Regions from separate parts of the Lysinibacillus sp. NPDC097279 genome, predicted to be linked through region 4. Evidence: riboswitches for the same ligand, from Rfam matches in the RefSeq annotation. Region 4 holds a riboswitch; each other region holds the start of a gene.

Region 1 (5,647 bases), 430 kb from region 4:
CACAAAAAATACTAGACGATGAATAGTCGGGATCTGCCTGTTTATTGTAATTGATGTGCGCTATTACTTCTTCACTATTATGGCATTTATCATAGCCATCAAATTGTAACGATATTGATCCTTTGCCATTCGTGTAAGCAGCGAAAGTAGTACTATAATGCATAAATGTTGCAACAGGAACGCGTCCTGTTAATGTTACTTGTTCCTCTGTTAAGACGGGTGCATCAAATGTACCGTCTGCTTGCTGGATATCGTTCATCATACGACCGATAAATTCATTCGATGCTTTTAATTTGAAGCGATAATATGGTTCAAGTACGATATTTTCAGCTTGTTCCAACCCTTGTCGAAGTGCACGGAAAGTTGCTTCGCGGAAATCGCCTCCCTCTGTATGTTTGATATGGGCACGTCCTGTCAAAAGGGTGAAGCGTATATCCGTAACGGGGGAGCCTGTTAAAAGACCGTGATGCTCTCGCTCAAATAGATGTTTTTCAATTAGTCGTTGATTGCCAACTGATAAATCATCAGCATGACAAGCGTTAACAAACGTGTTTCCTGTACCTCGAATATTTGGCTCCATTAATAGGTGTACCTCTGCATAATGTTTTAACGGCTCAAAATGACCGTATCCTGTTACAGTTGTTGCAATTGTTTCCATATATAAAATTTTAGGTTCACCAAAAGTAATAGTAAGTGAAAATCGATTTTTTAACACTTCAGCAAGCACTTCAAGCTGAATAACACCCATAATATGTACATGGATTTCTTGGAACTTCTCATGCCATACGACGCGCATCGACGGTTCCTCGGCTTCGAGCAAACGGAATACTTGTAATACTTCCTTTATATGCTGCTGCCCATCATACTGTACTTTAGCTTGTAAAGTCGGCACTAGCTCATATGGTTGAGGAGTCAGTGTACTACCTAAAATATCACCGATTTTTGCTAGACTTAGCCCCTTTACAGCGAAAATTTCTCCAGCTTGCACTTTTTGTGTTGTGACAAAACGACTTCCATTATATAAGCGGATTTCAGTTACTTTTTCAGTCATATCACCAAATGTAAAGTCTTGGCGTGTATGTAAAGTTCCTTCTAAAGCTTTGATAAAGGTTAAACGTTGCATGCCATCATGACGGATTTTAAATACTTCACCTTGAAATGGTCGTTGATGGTCGAATTGCGTTTCTGTAAGTAGGGGTAGCTGTGATAAAAATTCTTTTATTCCAATATCCTTTAATGCAGCACCAGTAAAGCAAGGAAATGCTTGCTCTTGTTTAATGAACTTTTGTAACTGCAATAGGCATGTTTGTGCATCGAGAGTTTCTGTCAAAAAGGCATCGAATAGTTGTTCATCACGCTCAGCTAGCCACTCAGCAATGTGGTTTGGTACGTAATCTGCACACAATGGATCGTCGATTAAAAGTACGTGCTCCGAACATTCTTTTTGAAGCTGTCCCATAACGGCACCCACATCAGCACCCTCACGATCTATCTTATTTATAAAGAAGAAGGTTGGTACGTTATATTGGCGTAGCAATTGCCACACTGTTTCAGTATGAGCTTGTACACCTTCTACAGCGCTTACGATAATGATGGCGTAATCCATTACACGAATTGCGCGTTCCATTTCAGGTGAAAAGTCGACATGCCCAGGCGTATCTATTAACGTATAGATATCACTTCCAATTTCCATCCGCCCTTGTTCGGCAAAGATGGTAATGCCACGAGCTTGCTCGATTGAATGATTATCCAAAAAAGTATCTTGATGATCGACTCTTCCGCGCGTTTGAATACTATTCGTGTGGAAGAGTAGTTGTTCACAAAAGGTTGTTTTTCCTGCATCGACATGTGCGAGCACACCAATCGTTTTATACATAAAAAATCCTCATTTCTATTTTTCCTATACGCTCATTGTAACAGATTCAGCTAAAAAACATTTCGTGTTTAATAGTGCTCGTTCATGTTAAAATAGTAGTAAATAATTCATAATTATTAGTTATGGATTTTTTTGTGTGATTGAAAACAAAAACTAGTTCTGCTAGGCTATTTTTATAACTTAATACTGCTATATATTGGTGCAAATGGTTTTTGCCATTTGCTTAAAAGGGAAATCGGTGTAAATCCGATGCTGTCCCGCAACTGTAAATGGGGAGTTTATACAACAGTCACTGTAGTTTAACTATGGGAAGACGTATAAATGTTGAACCTAAGCCAGGATACCTGCCAATATGTATTTTTTACTTAATACCACGAGGATGGGAATAGTGATTGGTTCATTAACCATTGTTTTTTCACTATGTCGCCCTCTTGGAAGCAAGAGGGTTTTTTTGTGTCTTTTTGAAGAATAGTAGCATGATGAGTTTTCAATTTATATTAAGAAAAGTCAAGAATAGCCCATGATCAGTAGCTAAGAAGTCTTTGATTTCTTACTATATAATGAAAAATTACAAACTAAAGGAGAAACAAACATGAAGAAATGGAAAGGCATGTGGTTAGTTCTTGCCATTGCACTATTAAGTATTTTAGGGGCATGTAGTGCAAAAAATGATTCACAAAGTGAAAACATCGAACCAGCACAAACAGGAGCAAAAGAAGTAACCATTGAAAATAATGAGACGACGCAAGTTTATAAAGATGCACCGAAAAAAGCGATTAGCTTAAATCAACACGTCACAGAAATAATGCTTGCACTAGGCTTAGAAGATTCAATGGTGGGTACTGCCTATTTAGATGATAAAATTTACGAACCTTTACAAGCAGCTTACGATAAAGTACCAGTGATAGCTGAGCAATACCCGACAAAGGAACAAGTCATTGATAGTGAAGCAGATTTTTTATACGCTGGGTGGAAAAGTGGTTTTAGTGAAAAGGGTGTCGGTACACCAGAAGAATTAGAGGCACTTGGTATTCACACCTATTTACATACTTCTTCAAGTATTACAAAACCAACATTAGACGATATTTTTACGGATATCCGTAATATCGCAAAAATCTTCCGTGTGGAAGAGCGCGGTGAAGCATTGATTGAACAGATGACAAATGATGTTGATGCTGTACGTGCAAAGTTACCAAAAGAGGATAAAGAATTACGTGTTTTAGTTTACGATAGTGGGGATAAGGAAGTTTTTACAGCGGCACAAAACTTTATGGATGAACTTGTCACAGTCGCGGGCGGTCAAAACATTTTTGGCGATGTCGAATCGGGCTGGACAACAGTTTCGAAAGAAGAAACTGTTGAACGCAATCCTGAAGTGATTGTCGTAATTGATTATGGTTCCCAAACTGCAGAAGACAAAATTAAATTCCTGAAAAGTGACCCAGCATTAAAAGAAACAAATGCTGTGAAAAATGAGCGCTTTGTCATTTTACCACTTTCAGCCGCTTCAGAAGGGGTTCGAGCTGCAGAAGCTATTGAAATTTTAGCAAAAGGTTTTTATCCTGAAAACTTTTAAATAACAATCAAAAGAGCTAGCTATTTGCTAGCTCTTTTTCATAAGGAGCACAAATGATGAATGCCTTTCATTCGAATATACCAGATCGAACATTTGAAAAACTAAATGTTAATGGAAACTTTACACGCCTTGCAGTAAGTCCAGGTATTATCAATAAGCATTATACACCAGCTCAATTTCAAAAAATTGCAGAGATTGTCGGTGAAAGTGGCGCAATTAAATATTCAGCTTCCTATAGTATTCTTTTATCTGTCCCAACTAAAAAAGTAAAGGAAATTATCAATGAGCTTCAAGCAGTGGGCTTATATATTGCTAAGCAAGGTCCCATCGTCGCGATAAAAGCTTGTGATTTTTGTGATGGGGATAAAATGGATGCGGCTGAAATAACAGAACAACTATACGAAGCACTACAGGAAGAAACTGTACCGTCTAGACTACGGTTAAATATTAATGGCTGTGCGTCTGCCTGCTATAATGCTGTATATGATGATATTGGACTTGTTTATCAAAAGGATAGCTTCGATGTTTACTTAGGCGCCGTGCCGATGGGGGCCCATGCAAAGGCGGGTACACTATTTGCTAAAAGGGTGTCAGTACAAAAAATAGAAAGCTTTCTAAAACAAATCATTGAGCTGTATCAGAAACATGCCCGCCCAAATGAACCTTTCTATAAGTTTTATCGTAGAACAAATAGCGCCGAATATTGGCAAGCATTAAAGGGAAAGTGATTCAACTTAGTTTATTTCTGCTTAGAACATAAGTTTCACAGCTTAATAGAGATGATGTGGAATTTCTGCATATACGAAGAAGAGAGCTAGCTAAATGCTAGCTCTTTTTCAAATGGTAAACAATATGAGCCAAGACAGCATTTAGTTGTGCAGTTTAATGTTTTTATGGGGAAGTATAAGTCTGAGCGAATTGTAAATTAGATTAAAATAATCAAAAATAGGGAAAGATAAGGACGGCAATCTAAAAATAGGGGGCGAAGAAATGACGACAATAAACGCTCATAAAAACAAACAAGTTTATGTAAGTCGTAATTTACTGTCAGGGTTTTTATTTGGGATAGGTCTAGTAGCTTTTATAGACGAGACTATTTTTCATCAACTATTTCGCTGGCATCATTTTTATGATAAGTCGACAACGGATATTGGCTTAATTTCTGATGGGATATTCCATGCGATTAGTTGGTTTGCAACTATCGCAGGATTATTTTTACTTGCAGATATTCGTCGTAAAAGTGGTTTTTGGTTGAAGAGATGGATGGGTGGTTTGATGCTAGGAGCAGGCGGCTTCCAATTATATGATGGGATTATTCAACATAAACTAATGCGAATACACCAGATTAGGTATGTAGAAAATGTCATCATCTACGATATCATTTGGAATGTCATTGCAGCTATTATCCTCATTATAGGACTTTATCTTACCGTTCGCACTAGCAACAACAAAATAAAAGCAGAGGCTATTACTAATGAGCGCTAACCATCATCAAATAGCCGAGGGTAGTCATAGTCAAAATCTTTTCGGAATAATACATCCTCAACTAATTTTTCTTATTGTATTTATTACTATATTATTATTGTATATTTTGGCCGCAGTGATGACGAATCGTAAATATAAAAAATGGCCCCATTATCGTATTGCAAGCTTTATTTTAGGGGTTTTATTGGCGATTCTTGCTGTTGTGGGTCCTTTAGCGAATCGTGCTACGATAGATTTTACAGCACATATGTTTAGCCATTTACTTTTGGGTATGCTAGCACCGTTACTTATTGCTCTCGCCGCACCAATGACCCTATTACTTAGAACTTTAAGCACCCGATTAGCGCGGAAACTTTCAAGTATTCTAAAAAGTTGGCCTGCAAGGATACTTACGCATCCAATAATCACTTCCTTACTGAATATCGGTGGTCTTTGGATATTGTACACGACTAACCTATATTCATTAATGCACGACAATAGTCTAATACATCTATTTGTCCATTTCCATGTATTCATAGCAGGCTATCTATTTACAATTTCTATTATCTATTTTGATTCTGTAAATCACAGGAAATCCTTTATATACAGGGCCATTGTCTTAATTATTGCATTAGCAGGACATGGAATATTGTCTAAGTATATTTATGCTCAACCTCCTAAAGGAGTTCCGATAGAACAAGCAGAAATCGGAAGTATGGTTATGTACTATG
Region 2 (5,647 bases), on a different contig from region 4:
CCGAATGGCTCTGGGAAATCAACATTATTACGTGTAATATCACGTCTTTTAAAACCGAATAGTGGGACAGTTTTTTTAAATGAGCGTAACATTCATGAAATGAAGTCTAAAGAAGTAGCTAAAACATTAACGATGCTCCCGCAAATGAATAATCATCAATTAGATTTAACAGTGCGTGAGTTAGTAGAGTTTGGGCGTCATCCACATAGCGGAGGAAAGACGGTCCTGTCAAAAGAGGATAAAGAAATTGTTGATTGGGCGATTGACGTAACTAGACTGAAAGACTTACAAAATCGGGTACTACCTTCGATGTCTGGGGGTGAGCGTCAACGTGCTTGGATCGCAATGACTGTAGCACAGCATCCCAAAGTGTTACTTCTCGATGAACCAACAACATATCTAGATATTGCACACCAATTAGAAGTGATGGAGCTTGTAAAAGAGTTAAATCAAAAATACAATATGACCGTTATAATGGTGTTACATGATATTAACCAAGCCGCACAAAATAGCGAACGTCTGATTGTATTAAAGAAAGGCAAAATCTATTACGATGATTCACCACATTGTGTATTATGTAAAGAAATGTTTCAATCAATTTTTGAAATAGATGCGGAAATTTATATGCAAGACGGAAATCCAATCTTTACGCCGATAAAATTGTGCTCAAGTTCTTGTGAAAAATCGTAGGCTATTTTTAAAAAGAAATTAGAACTAAAACTACAACACTATATACATTAATCTATTGAAGAAAAGGAGACTAAAAAATGATTGGTATAATTTATTACGCATATGGCGCACCGAAATCTTTAGACGATGTAACACCTTATTTTACACATATAATGAAAGGTAAAACACCACCACCTCATGTAATTGAAAATGTGACGGCACAATTTAAAAAATTAGGTGGTGTTGATCTATTAGCAGCAAATACGGGGCGTATTGCTAAAGGGCTGGAACATGCTTTACAGCAACGTGTAACACAGCCTGTAAAAGTATATAACGCATACAAACATACAGAACCTTATATTCCAGATGTTGTCGACACAATGCTTAGAGAAGGTATTACAACTTTTATTACATTACCTGTAAATCCGATTATGTCTACAGGGGCAGCAGCGTTTCATGATGAAGTTAGTACGTTATTAGCTTCTCATGACGTTAAGGTCATTCATGCGAAAAATTGGCATTTAAATCATGATTTACTTGCTGTTTATAAAGACCGTGTTCAACGTGCATTTGAATGGATTCCTGTTGAAAAACGAGCACAGACGCATGTTTTATATACAGTCCATAGTCAGCCTATTGACCCTGAAAAAAATGAGCACTATGTGCGCCAGTTTTCCGAATTAGCCGAAGCCATTTCTAAAGAAGCACAAATAGCGAACTGGCATGTTACATATCGAAGTGGCCATGGGAAAGGTGACTGGCTAGGTCCAAATGTAAAAGATAAAATTAATTCATTGCAAGGCGAGGGTGCTCAAGGTATCGTCACATGTGAGCTTCTGTCACTTTCAGCGGATATTGAGTCCTATTTTGAAGTTGGAAATGAATGTCATCGATTGTGTGAGGAACTGCAAGTTGAATTTGCACAATCAGAGTTTCCAGGTGATAGCTATGATACCATTCAAGCTTTAGCTGCCATTGTCGAATCATTTATTCCCGCACAATAACTGAACAGGTTAATAAATTACGAGTAACTATTGTAAAATCTATATTGCCATCTGATGTCGATATTCCATTGATGTCAGATGGTTATTTGTTTTATATCAATATAGCGAACAGAACAGCCATGAATAAAGACACTACATTCTACTCTGAACTAGCATTAATGATATCTAATAAACGGCAAATCTATTTTAATATTTTTTTGTGTGTATAATGAAAAATTGAATAGAAGTTATAGGGCTTACGATAGTGGCTAAAATGTGATAACAGCTATAAAATTATATAAGTACATATTAAATATAATACGCAGTTTAATTTAGGCTTCAGTAGGTAGAATAATAATTGCTTAACATATGATAAAGCTTATCATGGAAAATCGTCTATCATTCTTTAGAACTATTGACGATATTATTAATTATACTAACCTAGCTAGTCATTTTTCATTTATTAACCGTTTGTTGTTCCTAAAGAAAATAGTGAAAAGTTACACTATAAAGAATTCGCTTTTCTTGATTTACTTTTTACTTGAAGGATGGTACACTTAATTGTGTTCAACAACAATATATTGTGTTAGTTTTATATAGGTACTACTATATGTAGTTTAATAGGGAAGTTCGGTATATCCGACGCTGTCCCCGCAACTGTTAAGCTGACGATGATTTAATCCACTGTGCATTCGTATGGGAAGGATATCAGAGAATGAAGCAAAGCCAGGAGACCTGCCTATAATAAAACAATTCAACCTTTCTTCGGGGAATAAGAAATGGGGACGTGACGATTTTTTTGTTTTTTTACGTTTCTAACTTAGGCTGTCTCTCCCAAGAGATAGCCTTTTTATATTATGAAAAGAGGGAATTTAAAATGAAACTTTATACGAAAACTATATGCCCAAAATGTCTTTGGGTCAAATCGGAATTACAACGTGCAGGACTTGAAGCAGAAATTGTGAATATTGATCACGATGAGCAAGCAAAACAAAAAATTATGGACGCAGGTTTTTTAAGTGTGCCTGTTCTTGAAGTAAATGACACATTTATAGGAGATGTCAAAGAAATTGTTTCTCAAATTGAGATGATTGCAATATGATCGTTTATGCTAGTCGTACAGGTAATGTGCGAAGTATTGTGACGAAATTAGATGGGGAATCTATTGAAATTTATGATGGATTGTTGCTGACTGAGCCCTTTCTATTAATTACATACACGGACGGCTTAGGTGATATTCCTGCAAAAGTAGCTCGCTTTTTAGAGCAAAACAGGGAGTATTGCAAGGGAGTAGCTGTCAGTGGTAATAGTAATTTTGGGCACCATGTGTTTGGTGGAGCTGGCGAAAAAATTGCAGAAACCTACCAGGTCCCGCTAGTGCGTAAATTAGATTTACGTGGATACCAGGCTGATTATGAAGTAATACAAACGTTTTATGAAACGAGGGTGAAGGGATGAAAACATACTTAAAGCTTAATAATGAGGTGCTTAATCGCTATAGCACGACGGGTCAATTAGAGCTTGAAAAGGACCGTGAGGCAACACGCCGTTATTTTTTAGAATATGTAAATGTGCGTCTACGTTATTTTATTGATATTGAGGAGAAAATACGCTATTTAGTCGATGAGGGTTATTACGAGAAAGAGTTTATCGACATGTATGAGATAGATTTTATTAAACACTTATACAAAAAAGCATACGATTACAATTTCCGCTTCCCATCTTTTATGAGTGCAAGTAAATTTTACGATAGTTACGCAATGAAAAGTCGTGACGGGGAAGAAATTTTAGAAAAATACGAAGATCGTATTGTTATCATCGCTTTATATTTAGCACAAGGGAACACGGTGTTAGCAGAACGTTCCGTTGAAGCAATGATGGAGGCGTACCAACCAGCAACGCCAACCGCGTTAAATAGTGGAAAAAAAGCGCGTGGCGAATTAGTAAGCTGCTTTAAACTATCAATGGACGATTCAATGAATAGTATTGCTGAAAATATTGGTTATTGTTTAGAGCTATCACGCCTTGGCGGTGGAGTAGGGGTAAACTTAACAGATTTACGTCCATTAGGAGATCCAATTAAAGAAATTTTAAATCGTGCAAGTGGTGTGATTCCAGTTGCTAAACTTTTAGAAAATTCCTTCAGCTATTCCAATCAGCTTGGACAACGTAACGGCTCTGGCGTTGTTTACCTAAATATTTTCCATGCTGATATAGAGAATTTTATTTCATCGAAAAAGCCAAATGCTGATGATAAAATCCGACTTGCAACGCTATCAACAGGTATTATTATTCCAAGTATTTTCTTTGAACTTATGAAACGTGATAAAGATATTGTGTTGTTCAGTCCATATGATATTTATAAAGAATATGGGAAACGAATGTCTGAAATCTCCATTACAGAGATGTATTATGAGTTACTAGATAACCCAAATATCCGTAAGATTAAACGCTTGAATGCGCGCAGATTATATACAGAAGTGAAAAAAGCGCAATTTGAATCAGGCTATCCTTTCGAAATCTTTGATGATAATGTCAACGACGTACATCCACTCAAAAATATAGGTCGTGTAAAAATGTCGAACCTATGTACAGAAATTTTACAAGTACAAGAAACAAGTATCATTACTGACCAAAATGAATCAAATGAATACGGACTAGATGTATCGTGTAACTTAGGCTCAATTGATATACATGCCGCAAGTAAAGTAAGTGATTTTGGTACATTAGTAGATACAGCAATGCATCTTTTAACGAATGTGTCACAAATGACGAACATTACGAATGTACCGCCTGTAGCTAAAGCCAATAAGTTAATGCATTCTGTAGGGCTTGGATGTATGAATCTACATGGTCATCTTGTTACAGAGGGGATTATGTACGGCTCTAAAGATTCAATTGCTTTTATGGATAGCTTTATGGAAGCGATGAACTATTATTCACTTAAATCATCGATGGAGATTGCTAAGGAACGAGGCGAAACTTTCTACCGTTTTGAGGATAGTGATTATGCGTCAGGCGTTTATTTTGATCAATATGTTAATAAACTTGAAGAAGAGCTTTCACCAGTTGTATTAAAAGCATTAGGAAATATTCCAATCGTGACATCAAAAATGTGGGAAACATTAAAGCAGGATGTTATGGAATATGGTTTATTCCATTCTTATCGTCTAGCTATTGCACCAACTGGTAGTATTTCATATATTCGTAGCTGTACAGCTTCAATTGCACCAAGTACTGAGCGTGTAGAGGTGCGTGATTATGCGGATAGTCGAACAATTTATCCAATGCCACATTTAACAAATGACAACAGTCATTTATATGTGGAAGCATATGATGTGAATCCATATGATTTAATCGATTTATACGCAGCATCTCAAAAACACGTAGACCAAGGGATTTCGATGACGCTGTATGTCACGGATAACTGGACAACGGAACAGTTAGCGAAAATTTACATTTACGCTTGGGTAAAGGGGATTAAGTCAGTTTATTATGTCCGTCAACGTTTGCAAAGCTTAGAGGAGTGTGTCGCATGTCAAATATAATTTACGAAGCGGTCAATTGGAATAAGTCAACGAGTGAACTCGCACAAGTATTTTGGGACCAACAATGGAAACAAATTTGGTTTCCAGAGGAAATTGCTGTAAGTAAGGATATTCAACAGTGGAAAAACTTCGAACACCAAGATACGTATAAGAAAGTATTTGCAGGCTTAACATTACTTGATACAGTTCAAACGAATATTGGGATGAACCGTGTTGCTGCATATACATCGGACCTTCAAGAAAAGGCTGTTCTTACTGTATTTGATGCTTTTGAAGCAATCCATGCAAAATCGTATTCTTATATTTTCACAACGCTTTGTACAAATGAAGAAATTGACGCGCTATTTGAATGGGTTAAGAAAAACGAATACCTACAATATAAGGCAAATAAAATTGCGGATATTTATAATGGCATTGAAGAAGGGGATTCAGAAAGTTTATGGAAAG
Region 3 (5,647 bases), 780 kb from region 4:
TGTTCTGGCTCTAGCCCCTCTACAACAGGCTGTGCCGCATGGGCTGTCCGCCCTACTGGCTTAGCGCCAATAAAAACATCAAATTTACTTTTTCGATAGACGATACCGATATCGTCAAACACTGCTCGATAGCACGCCATGCCACAGCCATTAAAGCCAATATTTAAAGTTTTAGGCAGCGATAATCCACCAAGCTTATCTTGAATTTCCTCTGCATATGGAATTGAATCTGCCTTCTCGCCATAACAGAAATCACAGGCTTTTAATGACAGCACATCCCCTATTGGTGCAAGTAAAAAGCCTACTGCTCTTAACTTTTCAGTAATCATCTCAGGCTCTGTCGTTGGAATTTTCAAATGAATTTGATGGTCTGGTGTATATTCCATCGTGCCTTCATCTCCCACAACTTCAGCTAACGTCATCATTTGCTGTGGCGTGAAAAATTTATTTGCTACCCCTGGACTAACAGCAAGTTCAAAAATCGACTCCATTTTTTGCTGGACTAACTTTGTTGTTGTCTTTGTGACAGTTGTTCCTTTCACCATGGCAAGTGCTGTTGCTGCCATTTCCAATGATGATTTTTCTGGTACTGTTACAGGCGCAGGTGCTACTGCAATACTACTTTTCATACGTCCTGCATTGGGATCTGCCGCAAAGTCTTGGCGTGCGGTACCTGTTTCTTGGTTCATTGCCCACGGTTCATTTTCTTCTCTTAAACGCTGATGTGGACGTAAAGGCTGTTTTTCATCTCCAAGTGTATATTTGCGCTGATAGCCACGTGGAGTAATCATTTTATTGTCATAGAAAAATGTCGATGAATTGCCAATAATTACTGTAGTTAACATGCCGATATCATGCTCGAGCATCTCTGCTAACGTTGTCATTGTTATTTCCTGACGATCTCGGTACGCACTTTTCACAAGCCCTACAGGCGTATCAGGTGATCGATATTCTAGTAAAATCCGTTGCGCTTCAACGATTTGACGTGTACGTCGACCACTTTTAGGGTTATATAAAGCAATAACAAAATCCGCCATCGCCGCAGCTTCCACACGCTTTGCAATTAAATTCCAAGGCGTTAAATGATCACTTAAACTAATCGTGCATGAATCATGCATAATCGGTGCGCCTAGCAAACTTGCACAAGAATTAATAGCAGAAATTCCTGGCACAATCTCAACTTCAATCCCTGTTGCTTCCGTCCAACCAAGCTCAATGAGGACTTCATATACAAGTCCAGCCATTCCATATACGCCCGAGTCACCACTCGAAATAACCGCAACAATATTTCCAGCCTCGGCTTGACGAACTGCTTCTTGTGCACGTGACACTTCTTCTGTCATGCCAGTACTCACAATCGACTTTGCACTTACTAAATCTTGAATGAGCTCAACATATGTTTTATAACCGATAATAAATTCACTTTGTTGCAATGCCTCTACAGCACGGGTTGTAATATGTTTGAAATCACCAGGTCCAAAGCCTACAACAAAAATCTTTCCTTTTTGCGCCATTTTCTACCCCTCTTTCACCTTGTCGATGCCTTTTATGGCTGTTGTTTGCGGGGTACGCTGCAACGTACCTTCTGTCAAAGTAAACACATGCTCACTATGTAAAGAATCATCGTTTAAATCTTTTACAAGCGTTCTACCATGCTCTACTGTTGGCACACGATACCAATTTCCCTGTGGATACGCGATTACAACACATGCATCTTTGCATCTGCCATTACAACGCGTTCTTGTTGTATGTATTTCCTTATCGAGTGCTAATTTCTCTATTTCATCTCGTATGGCCAACGTAATTTCCTCAGCCTCTTTTTTCATGCAACTACTACCATTACAAATAAAAAGATGTGTTTTCATGCCCTCTAAGTTCCAAGTTGTCATTGCTGTTCTCCCCTCATTGACTTTTAGGAAAAAGAAAAAACCTTTACTCAACATCGAAGAGTAAAGGTTTTATAGAAGCCAAAATAAAAACGAATATACACGTATCCGCTCTCGCTTCACTTCTCCCTCCGAAAAGTTTGCATATCATCAACTAAGCAGGTTTCCTGACTTAAGCTTCCTCTTACTTTCGCGCCTTCCCAAGTTTCCAGTGGCATTGCGATTTCATCAGCTATTACAGTAGCGGGGGCTGTATCGGATTTACACCGATTTCCCTATTATCTCGAAGTATTTCGAGCACTTAATGATGGATTTATAATTAAATTTTGAAATGAAATATTCATAAAAAGAGTATAAAACTGTTTCTATCATAGCCTATTATTTTTACTCTTTTCAACATTTCTTTTTTCATTTATTAGATTTTTAATAAAATTTCAACAAATATTCCGTTAAATTTGATTGATTCTCTCTTACATTTATCTGAATTTTCTAGAATGTAATTCTATTAAAAAATCTTTTAAAAAAAAAAAGAATAGCTAATGATTGGAAAAACATGTTACACTTCTTCGTGAAAACTCACAATTTCATCTTTTTTCGGTGTGAAGTGTATACATTTCGCTTAAAAGGGAAGCCGGTTTAAGTCCGGCGCGGTCCCGCCACTGTATGAGGGAATTTTATAGAAAATGTCACTGTCCAAAGGACGGGAAGGCCTATAAAATGTTGATCTTAAGCCAGGAGACCTGCCGAAAAAATCGTGATCGTTTCAACCTACGAGGATAGGTGTGCGGCTTAGCAAATGACCATTAGTATTTGCTTTTTCAGCTATGCACTTTTTCCTAGACGGAGAAGTGCTTTTTTTATTGCGCATCTTACATTCGAAAATGACTGTGAAGGAGGAATGGTTTTGAAATTTTCTTTTTGGAAACTTAGTTATTTCTTACTAGCTTTTTTACTAGTACCAAATCGAGCGTTTGCCATGCATATCATGGAAGGGTTTTTGCCGATTGAATGGGCGATTTTTTGGTGGGTCGTTTCGATTCCATTTATTATTTTAGGATTGCGTTCTATTCGTAAAACAATTGATGAAAATCCTGAAACAAAAATGATATTAGGCTTATCAGGTGCGTTTGCATTCGTTTTATCAGCACTGAAAATCCCATCAGTAACAGGAAGCTGCTCACATCCTACTGGTGTTGGTCTTGGTACGGTTCTTTTCGGGCCATTAGCAATGAGCGTAATTGGAACAATCGTTTTATTATTTCAATCTTTACTTTTAGCGCATGGTGGTATTACTACTTTAGGTGCAAATGCTTTCTCAATGGCGATTGTAGGTCCAATTATTGCATATTATGTCTTTAAAGGTTCTCAAAAAATTGGTCTTTCATTTTCTATCGCTGTCTTTTTTGCCGCGATGCTTGGGGACTTAGGTACTTATGTTGTCACTTCAGTTCAATTAGCACTAGCTTTCCCTTCTGAAGTAGGAGGCTTTATGGCATCATTCACAAAATTTGCAGGGATTTTTGCTTTAACACAAATTCCTCTCGCAATTAGTGAAGGGATTTTAACTGTTATCGTCATGAATTTCCTAAAAAAATACAACGTGAGCGAATTAAAGGCTCTTCGTGTTTTCTCAGCAAAGGAGGCACATTAAGATGAAGAAAAATATGTTACTACTTGCTGTCGTTGTGCTTTTAGCAATCATCCCCCTTTTCGTACAAAAGGGTGCAGAATTTGGTGGTGCTGACGGAGAAGCGGAAGCTGCAATCGGTGAAATTAATGCAGAGTATGAACCATGGTTTGAAAGCTTATGGGAGCCACCAAGCGGTGAAATCGAAAGCTTATTATTCGTATTACAGGCTGCGATTGGTGCTGGCTTTATCGGCTATTTTGTAGGCTATATGCGCGGCAAGCATAAGGAAGGTTAAACAATGTTACTCATTGATAAATATGCTTATATGAATAAACTAGCGACTGTTCATCCGTTAGAAAAAATGACGTTTTCCTTAGGGTTACTGCTATTATCGCTTATCGTGAAAGATGAACTTATTTCACTCATTACATTTATTGTAATGAGTGCTTTTATCATTTTATACGCAAAAATCCCCTTTTCATATTATGTAAAATTACTATTGTTACCAGGTTTTTTTCTACTATCTAGTTTAGTATCTATTTTGATTTCAATTGCGCCAAATTCAAGTATACTACCAGCACATTCCTTTGCATTTTCACTTAGTCATTGGACTTTTTTTATCGGTAATGCAAGTTTGATTACAGCACAGCAGTTATTGTTCAGTGTACTAGGTAGCATTAGTTGTTTGTACTTTTTAATATTAACAACATCGGTCCAATCTATTTGCCACGTATTACGTCAATGGCGTCTACCTGTTTTATTTGTAGAGTTAGTAGAGCTTACGTATCGATTTATTTTCATTTTTTTAAATAGCATGCAAAAAATCCATCTTGCGCAACAATCACGCCTTGGCTATCAATCACCAATGCAATGGCTTAGGTCGATTTCCATGCTCATTGCAGCTTTGTTTGCCGAAATGTTTCAACGTAGTCGCGAACTTAATAATGCGATGCAGGCACGTGGTGGCGAATCGGTCTATTGGCAAGATAGTGTACGATACAGCAAGAAAAATTGGGTTGGAATGGTTATTATTTTTTTATTCCTCATCTTATATGGAGGTTTTTTCTCATGACTGAACTTTATTTTGAGCTTCAACAGTTATCGTATGCCTATGCAGACGGTACTGAGGCACTAACAGATATTACATTACAAATTCCAAAGGGGAAAAAAATCGCCCTACTCGGTCATAATGGTGCTGGTAAATCAACATTATTCCAGCATCTAAATGGGATTTTAAAACCGACCGCTGGCAATATTACCTTTTGCAACGAAGCACTTAGCTATTCAAGAAAAGCATTATCAGCATTACGCCAACAAGTAGGCATCGTATTTCAAGATGCTGACAATCAACTTTTTTCAGGTACCGTAAAGCAAGACATCGCTTTCGGTCCATTAAATCTTGGCTGGTCACAAGAAAAAATCGAGGAAAAAATCGCCTGGGCTGTCGCACAAACAGAGGTCGAATCATTACTTGAGAAACCGATTCATTTTTTAAGTGTCGGACAGAAAAAACGTGTGGCGATGGCAGGTGTGCTCGCAATGGAACCATCTGTTTTATTATTAGATGAACCAACTGCTGGACTAGACAATTATTATGCTGCACAGCTTTTACATTATTTAGCTAAATTAGAAAATGGGCAACGAACATTTTTATTGGCGACCCATGATATTGCTTTGGCTTATGAATGGGCAGATCAAATAATTGTGATGGAGGCTGGTAAAGTTATTTATAATGGGGATCCTGTTGAATTGTTCTATCAGGAGAAGTTGCTTGAACTAGCGCATCTTGAACGACCTTGGGTTTTTGACATAGCTCTCGCCCTGCAAAATAAAAATCTTTTTGATAAGAATATACAGATGCCTCGTTCAAAAGAAGACTTACAAAAACTAATCGAGCATTTGGGTGACAGGCACTCAAACAATTTACAAACAATTTTATAAAAATTTATTGAGGAATGAAACTTTTCTTTTATCCATCCGTTATAAATAGTGAAATGTCATATTTTACTCAAGGAGGGAAAACAATTGAAAAACTGGGTGATGAAATCAATCGCTGTCGTAGCATGTTCTGCACTAATGGTTCCTGCTGCTTCTGCCTTTGCTGAAGCACCACAGAACCCAGAATTGGTGA
Region 4 (5,647 bases):
TGCAGCTTCCACTTTGATTGGTTCAAAGGATGCTTGAGCGATTCCAAATGAGCTCAAACCAATCGACAATGCTAGTGTAGTTTTTAAAAAATTTTTTTTCATACTTTTTACCTCCTGTAAGCGAGCAGTAAAATCATATCTGTTTGCTTGCTGTTGCAATAATCGTAGCATGAAAAAGTAGGGCTTCTGTGAGGTAAATGTTACCACAGTGAGCATTGACATATCTGTAAACCTTGATATAAAAGGCTTTATCGCTTGAATTTACAGTTTCATTACAAATGTTTCAGTTTGATAAATAAAACCTGTGAAACATACGGCTAACAATGCATGCCAACCCAATTTTTTTAAAAATATAGTAATAAAAATAATGTACCTCGATAATATTGAAAAGCTTGTAGGCAATGTGCAAATAGAGAAATCAAAATAAGGGTAAGGAATGATATAAAAATAACTTTATTAGTGGAAGAATACTTATAAAAGCACGTATTATGGGGATTTTTTTGCTTATTAAAAAGTGTGAAATACATAGTTAGAGTCATAGGTGTGATAGGTAATATATGTTATATTTAGGTAGAAATAGATGAATACGTTGCCGCAAAAGTTGACGGGAAATGTTGTTTAATAGTAGAAATTTAAATAATTTCACGAACGAAAGGGGAAAATAGTATGTTACAAAAACTTAGGTTCAAAACAATTAGAGCTAAAATTATTAGTGCATTTTTTATTGTAGTATTTTTCATCGCTTGTTTTAACACCTATAGCTTTTTCGCCAATAAACGTGTAATTAGTGCTGGAGAGGAAATTGTCAATAAAGAGTTACAGTGGTTAACAGCCAGTGAAAAGTTATCATCCACGATTAGTGTTCGAACAACTGCTGCGAAAAGCTACGTACTTACGGGAGATCAAAAATATAAACAAGAATTTGATGATTATATTAAAATCGCAGAAGAAAACAATACAATACTAAATGAATTGTCGACAGATAAAAGCTTATCGAAGACGGTTGAAAAAGCAAGAGAATGGCGAAGTTTTGTACAAACGGATGTATTTGCTGAATATGACAAAGGAAATATAGAAGCAGCTATTCAAAACCTTAATTCTGTTGATCGTCTTGCAGTAGAAATTAGAGAGGGGTACGAGGAGCTTGCAGGTGCAAGAGAAGCTTCTATTAATAAGCTTGGGCAGGAGATGATCGCTCAATCGAAGCAAACGATGAATATAGGTTTAATGATAGGTATAATCACTACTATCGTCGCAATTGTAACCGCTTACATATCAGCGCATATGATTGCCAATCCGATAAAAGCAGTCGTACAAAAAATTTCGCAAATGGCAGATGGTGATATTAGTCAGCCTCCATTGCCTGAAAGAATGAAGGATGAAATCGGCTTACTCGTGCAATCGACAAATGCATTAAATCGTAAGCTCCATGAAATCATTGGTTCGATAAATGTGGTTTCTGGGAACGTTGCTGCCAACAGTGAACAACTTGCACAATCTTCTTTAGAAGTGAAAACAGGTGCAGAACAAATTGCCCTCACAATGCTTGAATTAGCGGGTGGTTCTGAATCACAAGCACATAATGCTGGAGACTTAGCTCAAATGATGGAGACATTTAAAATAAATGTTCAGCAGGCTAATATACAAGGTAAAGATTTACAAGGCTATTCGAGTGAAGTTTTGCAGCTTACAGCAAGTGGACAACATTTAATGAATACTTCAACACAGCAAATGTTTGCTATTGATAAAATCGTCCAAGAGGCTGTTGCAAATGTTGAAGGCTTAAATAGGCAATCACAAGAAATTTCTAAATTAGTTTCTGTTATTGATGATATTGCCAACCAAACCAACTTATTAGCATTGAATGCTGCAATCGAAGCTGCACGGGCAGGGGAGCAAGGCAAAGGTTTTGCGGTTGTGGCCGATGAAGTGCGCAAGCTTGCTGAACAAGTATCCTATTCTGTGACGGATATTTCATCTATAGTGGGACGTATTCAAAATGAAACAGTTGGCGTTACAGCATCACTTCAAACGGGCTATGAAGAAGTAAAAAGGGGCACAGAGCAAATTACGACTACAAATACAACCTTTGAACAAATTGCTTCAGCCGTTAATAGTATGTTTAGTAATATTCAAGGCATCACAGAAAACTTACAAGGTATTTCCACAACAACGGAACAAATTAACCGTTCTATCGATGAAATAGCAGCAATATCTGAGCAATCTGCCGCAGGGGTAGAGCAAACGACCGCAACAATCGATCAAACGGTCGCGACGATGGATGAAATCTCAAAAAATACAGATCATTTAGCATCGATGGCAGAGAAGTTAAACAAAGAAGTTCAGCACTTTAAATTATAAATAGTAAAGCAGCCATTAGCAAGATGGCTGCTTTTTCATTTTAAATCGGCTGAATAATTTCTACTCGATTACCAAAAGGATCTCTAAATTCAAAGCGCTCGAAATGCGGAATTGCAACAGAATCAAGTATTTCTATTTGATGTTCTGTTAATATCCTTTTCCAATGTGCTACATCTTCTACATGATAAGCAATATGTGCTTTCGTTGTGAGTCGATCAAAGCCATCTTCTGTGCCGACATGTACTTCTTGATTACCTACTTGTAGCCAAAAACCACCACGCCCTTTAAGAGATGCTGGTTTCTCTATTTCTTTTAACCCCAGTACATTGCAATAAAATGCTTTTCCTTGCTCCTCAGAGCCTTTAGGAATTGTAAGTTGTACATGATGTAAACCGACAATCATAGTATTCCTCCTCGCTATTTCTTGTAATAACTATATAATTCTACAAATTTCTTAAAATACCTTTTTTAGTATATTTTTTATTATATTGGAATCAATTAAATTACTCCTCATGTAACAATCTACTGAAAATATGCGTATAAACTTTATAAAAGTTATACTTTTCAGAAAAATATATGCTATAGTAAGAGCATAATTGAATATTGTGTAAGAGTTGGTGCCAAATGAAAGTTTGGCTTAAAAGGGAAGTCGGTGTAAATCCGACGCTGTCCCGCAACTGTAAATCGGAGTAAATCACAAATGCCACTGGGGAACTGGGAAGGCTGTGAGGCGTGTTGATGAGAAGCCAGGAGACCTGCCAATGTCTAGTACACACCAAATAACCTACGTGGAAATAGGTGGTGAGATGTGACCGAATTGGCACTGTGCGACTAACGAATATATACGACAATTAATACATTATCGTATCGCTTCGTCATAGCTAATTAGATTTACAATAACTACCATTTTCCGAAAAGGAAGATGGTTTTTTTTATTTTAATTCGAGGAGAGATGTAACATGACGTATACCACAACTGTAGTAGGCTATCCATATATAGGAGAAGACCGTGAATGGAAAAAGGCATTAGAGGCGTTTTGGAGAAATGAACTTACAGAAGAAGATTTCTTACAACAAATTAAAAAAATCCGTCTTGCACGTATTGATAAGCAGCTTCGGAGCGGAATAGATATTGTCACTGTAGGGGATTTTACACGCTATGACAGAATGCTTGATACAGCGATGATGTTTGGTTTGGTGCCAAAGCGCTTTGGCTGGCAAGGTGGAAAGGTTGATTTACAAACGTATTACGCGGTAGCGCGCGGAAATAAAGAAGCGGTTGCTAGTGAAATGACTAAATGGTTTAACACAAATTATCATTACATTGTACCTGAATATGAAGGACAAACACTACAATTAACAGAGAATACAATACTTACAGATTTCCTTGAGGTTAAAGATGCATTTGGCATTACTGCAAAGCCAACGCTAATCGGACCATATACATTTTGCAAGCTAACAAAAGGTTACGATAAAGTATCACAAGTTGCCTTTATTTTAGCATTACTACCACTCTATGCGCAGGTAATCCAAGAACTCGTTACAGCTGGTGCTGACTGGGTTCAATTAGAGGAACCTGCATTAGTCTCCACTTTAGAAGAGGCTGAGGTCAAACTAGTGCAAGAAATATATACACAATTAGCAGCCGCTGTTCCAGAGGCCAATATTATGCTACAAACTTATTTTGAATCGTTATCAGCTTATAACACACTAATTGAACTTCCTGTACAAGGATTTGGCTTAGATTTTGTTCATGGCTATACAAAAAATATGGAGGCACTACGCCAATTTGGTTTTCCACAGGATAAAGTATTGGGGATAGGTATTGTTAACGGACGAGATATTTGGCGAGCAAATTTAGCAGAGGTAAGTACAACGATTAAGGCAATCGAACAGTTGGCTAGTGTCCAAGAGTTATGGATTCAATCGTCATGTAGCTTACAGCATGTGCCGATTTCGACCGCCCTTGAAACAAAGCTAGACCCTGTCTTGAAAAATGCACTTGCATTTGCTGATGAAAAATTGGCTGAAATATCAGAGGTGGCTAAATATTTAAAAGAAAAAAACCACACATCAAATCACACAATCTCTGAAAGCATGAAAGCAATTGATGCATTAAAGAAACATCCCGTACGAAATAATCAGGCAGTTCAACAAGAAATGCAAACGGTCTCGTCAGAGGATTTTGAACGTCAAAATGATTTTAATAGTCGTCAGCTTATTCAACAACAGTCACTGCAACTACCACTATTCCCTACGACTACGATTGGAAGTTTCCCTCAATCTGATGAAGTGAAGCGCACGCGAAATGCATGGCGTAAAAAACAAATCTCAGATGAAGCATATGCTGACTTTGTCGCACAAGAAACGAAAAGGTGGATTGCTATACAAGAAGATTTAGATATTGATGTACTTGTGCATGGTGAATTTGAGCGTACAGATATGGTGGAATACTTTGGTGAAAAACTAACAGGCTTCGCTTTTACAGAAAAAGCTTGGGTCGTTTCGTACGGCTCTCGTTGTGTAAAACCACCGATTATTTACGGTGATGTTGCATGGGAAGCGCCGATGACAGTGAAAGAAACGGCCTATGCACAAAGTTTAACAAATCGCTATGTAAAAGGGATGTTAACAGGCCCAGTTACCATTTTAAACTGGTCATTTGTACGTGACGATGTTGCACGAAAAGAGGTGACCTATCAAATTGCGCTTGCACTAAGGAAAGAGGTTGAGGCACTAGAGGCGGCTGGCATTTCTATTATTCAAGTCGATGAACCTGCATTGCGAGAAGGCTTGCCTTTACGTAAAGAGCATTGGGAAGCATATTTAGATTGGACAGTGAATGCATTTAAACTCGCTACGGCTAGTGTAAAGGATGAAACACAAATTCATACACATATGTGTTACTGTGAGTTCAATGATTTTATCGAGCCAATTAGTGCACTGGATGCTGACGTTATATCTATCGAGACGTCACGCAGTCATGGAGAGCTTATTGCATCGCTGCAAATCAATCCATATGAAAAAGGGATAGGATTGGGTGTTTATGATATTCATAGCCCTCGTGTGCCGAGTGAACAAGAAATGTTACGTATCATGCAGGATAGCCTACAAGTATTATCCAAAAATCAATTTTGGGTCAATCCAGATTGTGGTTTAAAAACAAGAAAAGAACCTGAAACAGTTGCAGCACTAGCACATATGGTTACTGCTGCCAAAACATTACGTCAACAAGTACAGCAATCAACTTTTTAATTATATAGTATAAGAAAAAACATTACTTTTCC

Evidence for each region. A riboswitch is a leader RNA that binds a small molecule or an ion and turns the genes downstream of it on or off. The one in region 4 is predicted to bind cobalamin.
Region 1: it holds a riboswitch for cobalamin, as region 4 does, so the genes downstream of both, ACIQ1H_RS05665 (ABC transporter substrate-binding protein) here and metE (5-methyltetrahydropteroyltriglutamate--homocysteine S-methyltransferase) in region 4, are expected to answer to the same signal.
Region 2: it holds a riboswitch for cobalamin, as region 4 does, so the genes downstream of both, ACIQ1H_RS13275 (glutaredoxin family protein) here and metE (5-methyltetrahydropteroyltriglutamate--homocysteine S-methyltransferase) in region 4, are expected to answer to the same signal.
Region 3: it holds a riboswitch for cobalamin, as region 4 does, so the genes downstream of both, ACIQ1H_RS03680 (energy-coupling factor ABC transporter permease) here and metE (5-methyltetrahydropteroyltriglutamate--homocysteine S-methyltransferase) in region 4, are expected to answer to the same signal.

The regions. Positions count from the first base shown of each region.
Region 1 is NZ_JBIWDA010000001.1:1,108,725-1,114,371, forward strand. Features, by position in the region: gene ACIQ1H_RS05660 (GTP-binding protein) at 1-1,876, opposite strand, end outside; cobalamin riboswitch at 2,057-2,242, shown strand; gene ACIQ1H_RS05665 (ABC transporter substrate-binding protein) at 2,469-3,452, shown strand; gene ACIQ1H_RS05670 (precorrin-3B methylase) at 3,506-4,180, shown strand; gene ACIQ1H_RS05675 (DUF2243 domain-containing protein) at 4,443-4,937, shown strand; gene ACIQ1H_RS05680 (cytochrome c oxidase assembly protein) at 4,927-5,647, shown strand, end outside.
Region 2 is NZ_JBIWDA010000002.1:647,825-653,471, forward strand. Features, by position in the region: gene ACIQ1H_RS13265 (ABC transporter ATP-binding protein) at 1-690, shown strand, start outside; gene ACIQ1H_RS13270 (ferrochelatase) at 768-1,673, shown strand; cobalamin riboswitch at 2,234-2,409, shown strand; gene ACIQ1H_RS13275 (glutaredoxin family protein) at 2,530-2,754, shown strand; gene nrdI (class Ib ribonucleoside-diphosphate reductase assembly flavoprotein NrdI) at 2,751-3,110, shown strand; gene nrdE (class 1b ribonucleoside-diphosphate reductase subunit alpha) at 3,107-5,200, shown strand; gene nrdF (class 1b ribonucleoside-diphosphate reductase subunit beta) at 5,188-5,647, shown strand, end outside.
Region 3 is NZ_JBIWDA010000001.1:762,607-768,253, reverse strand. Features, by position in the region: gene cobJ (precorrin-3B C(17)-methyltransferase) at 1-1,514, opposite strand, end outside; gene ACIQ1H_RS03685 ((2Fe-2S) ferredoxin domain-containing protein) at 1,518-1,889, opposite strand; cobalamin riboswitch at 2,027-2,206, opposite strand; cobalamin riboswitch at 2,465-2,648, shown strand; gene ACIQ1H_RS03680 (energy-coupling factor ABC transporter permease) at 2,791-3,537, shown strand; gene ACIQ1H_RS03675 (energy-coupling factor ABC transporter substrate-binding protein) at 3,539-3,811, shown strand; gene cbiQ (cobalt ECF transporter T component CbiQ) at 3,815-4,588, shown strand; gene ACIQ1H_RS03665 (energy-coupling factor ABC transporter ATP-binding protein) at 4,585-5,457, shown strand; gene ACIQ1H_RS03660 (S8 family peptidase) at 5,542-5,647, shown strand, end outside.
Region 4 is NZ_JBIWDA010000001.1:1,543,403-1,549,049, reverse strand. Features, by position in the region: gene ACIQ1H_RS07795 (C40 family peptidase) at 1-102, opposite strand, end outside; gene ACIQ1H_RS07790 (methyl-accepting chemotaxis protein) at 667-2,361, shown strand; gene ACIQ1H_RS07785 (VOC family protein) at 2,402-2,764, opposite strand; cobalamin riboswitch at 2,960-3,138, shown strand; gene metE (5-methyltetrahydropteroyltriglutamate--homocysteine S-methyltransferase) at 3,321-5,615, shown strand.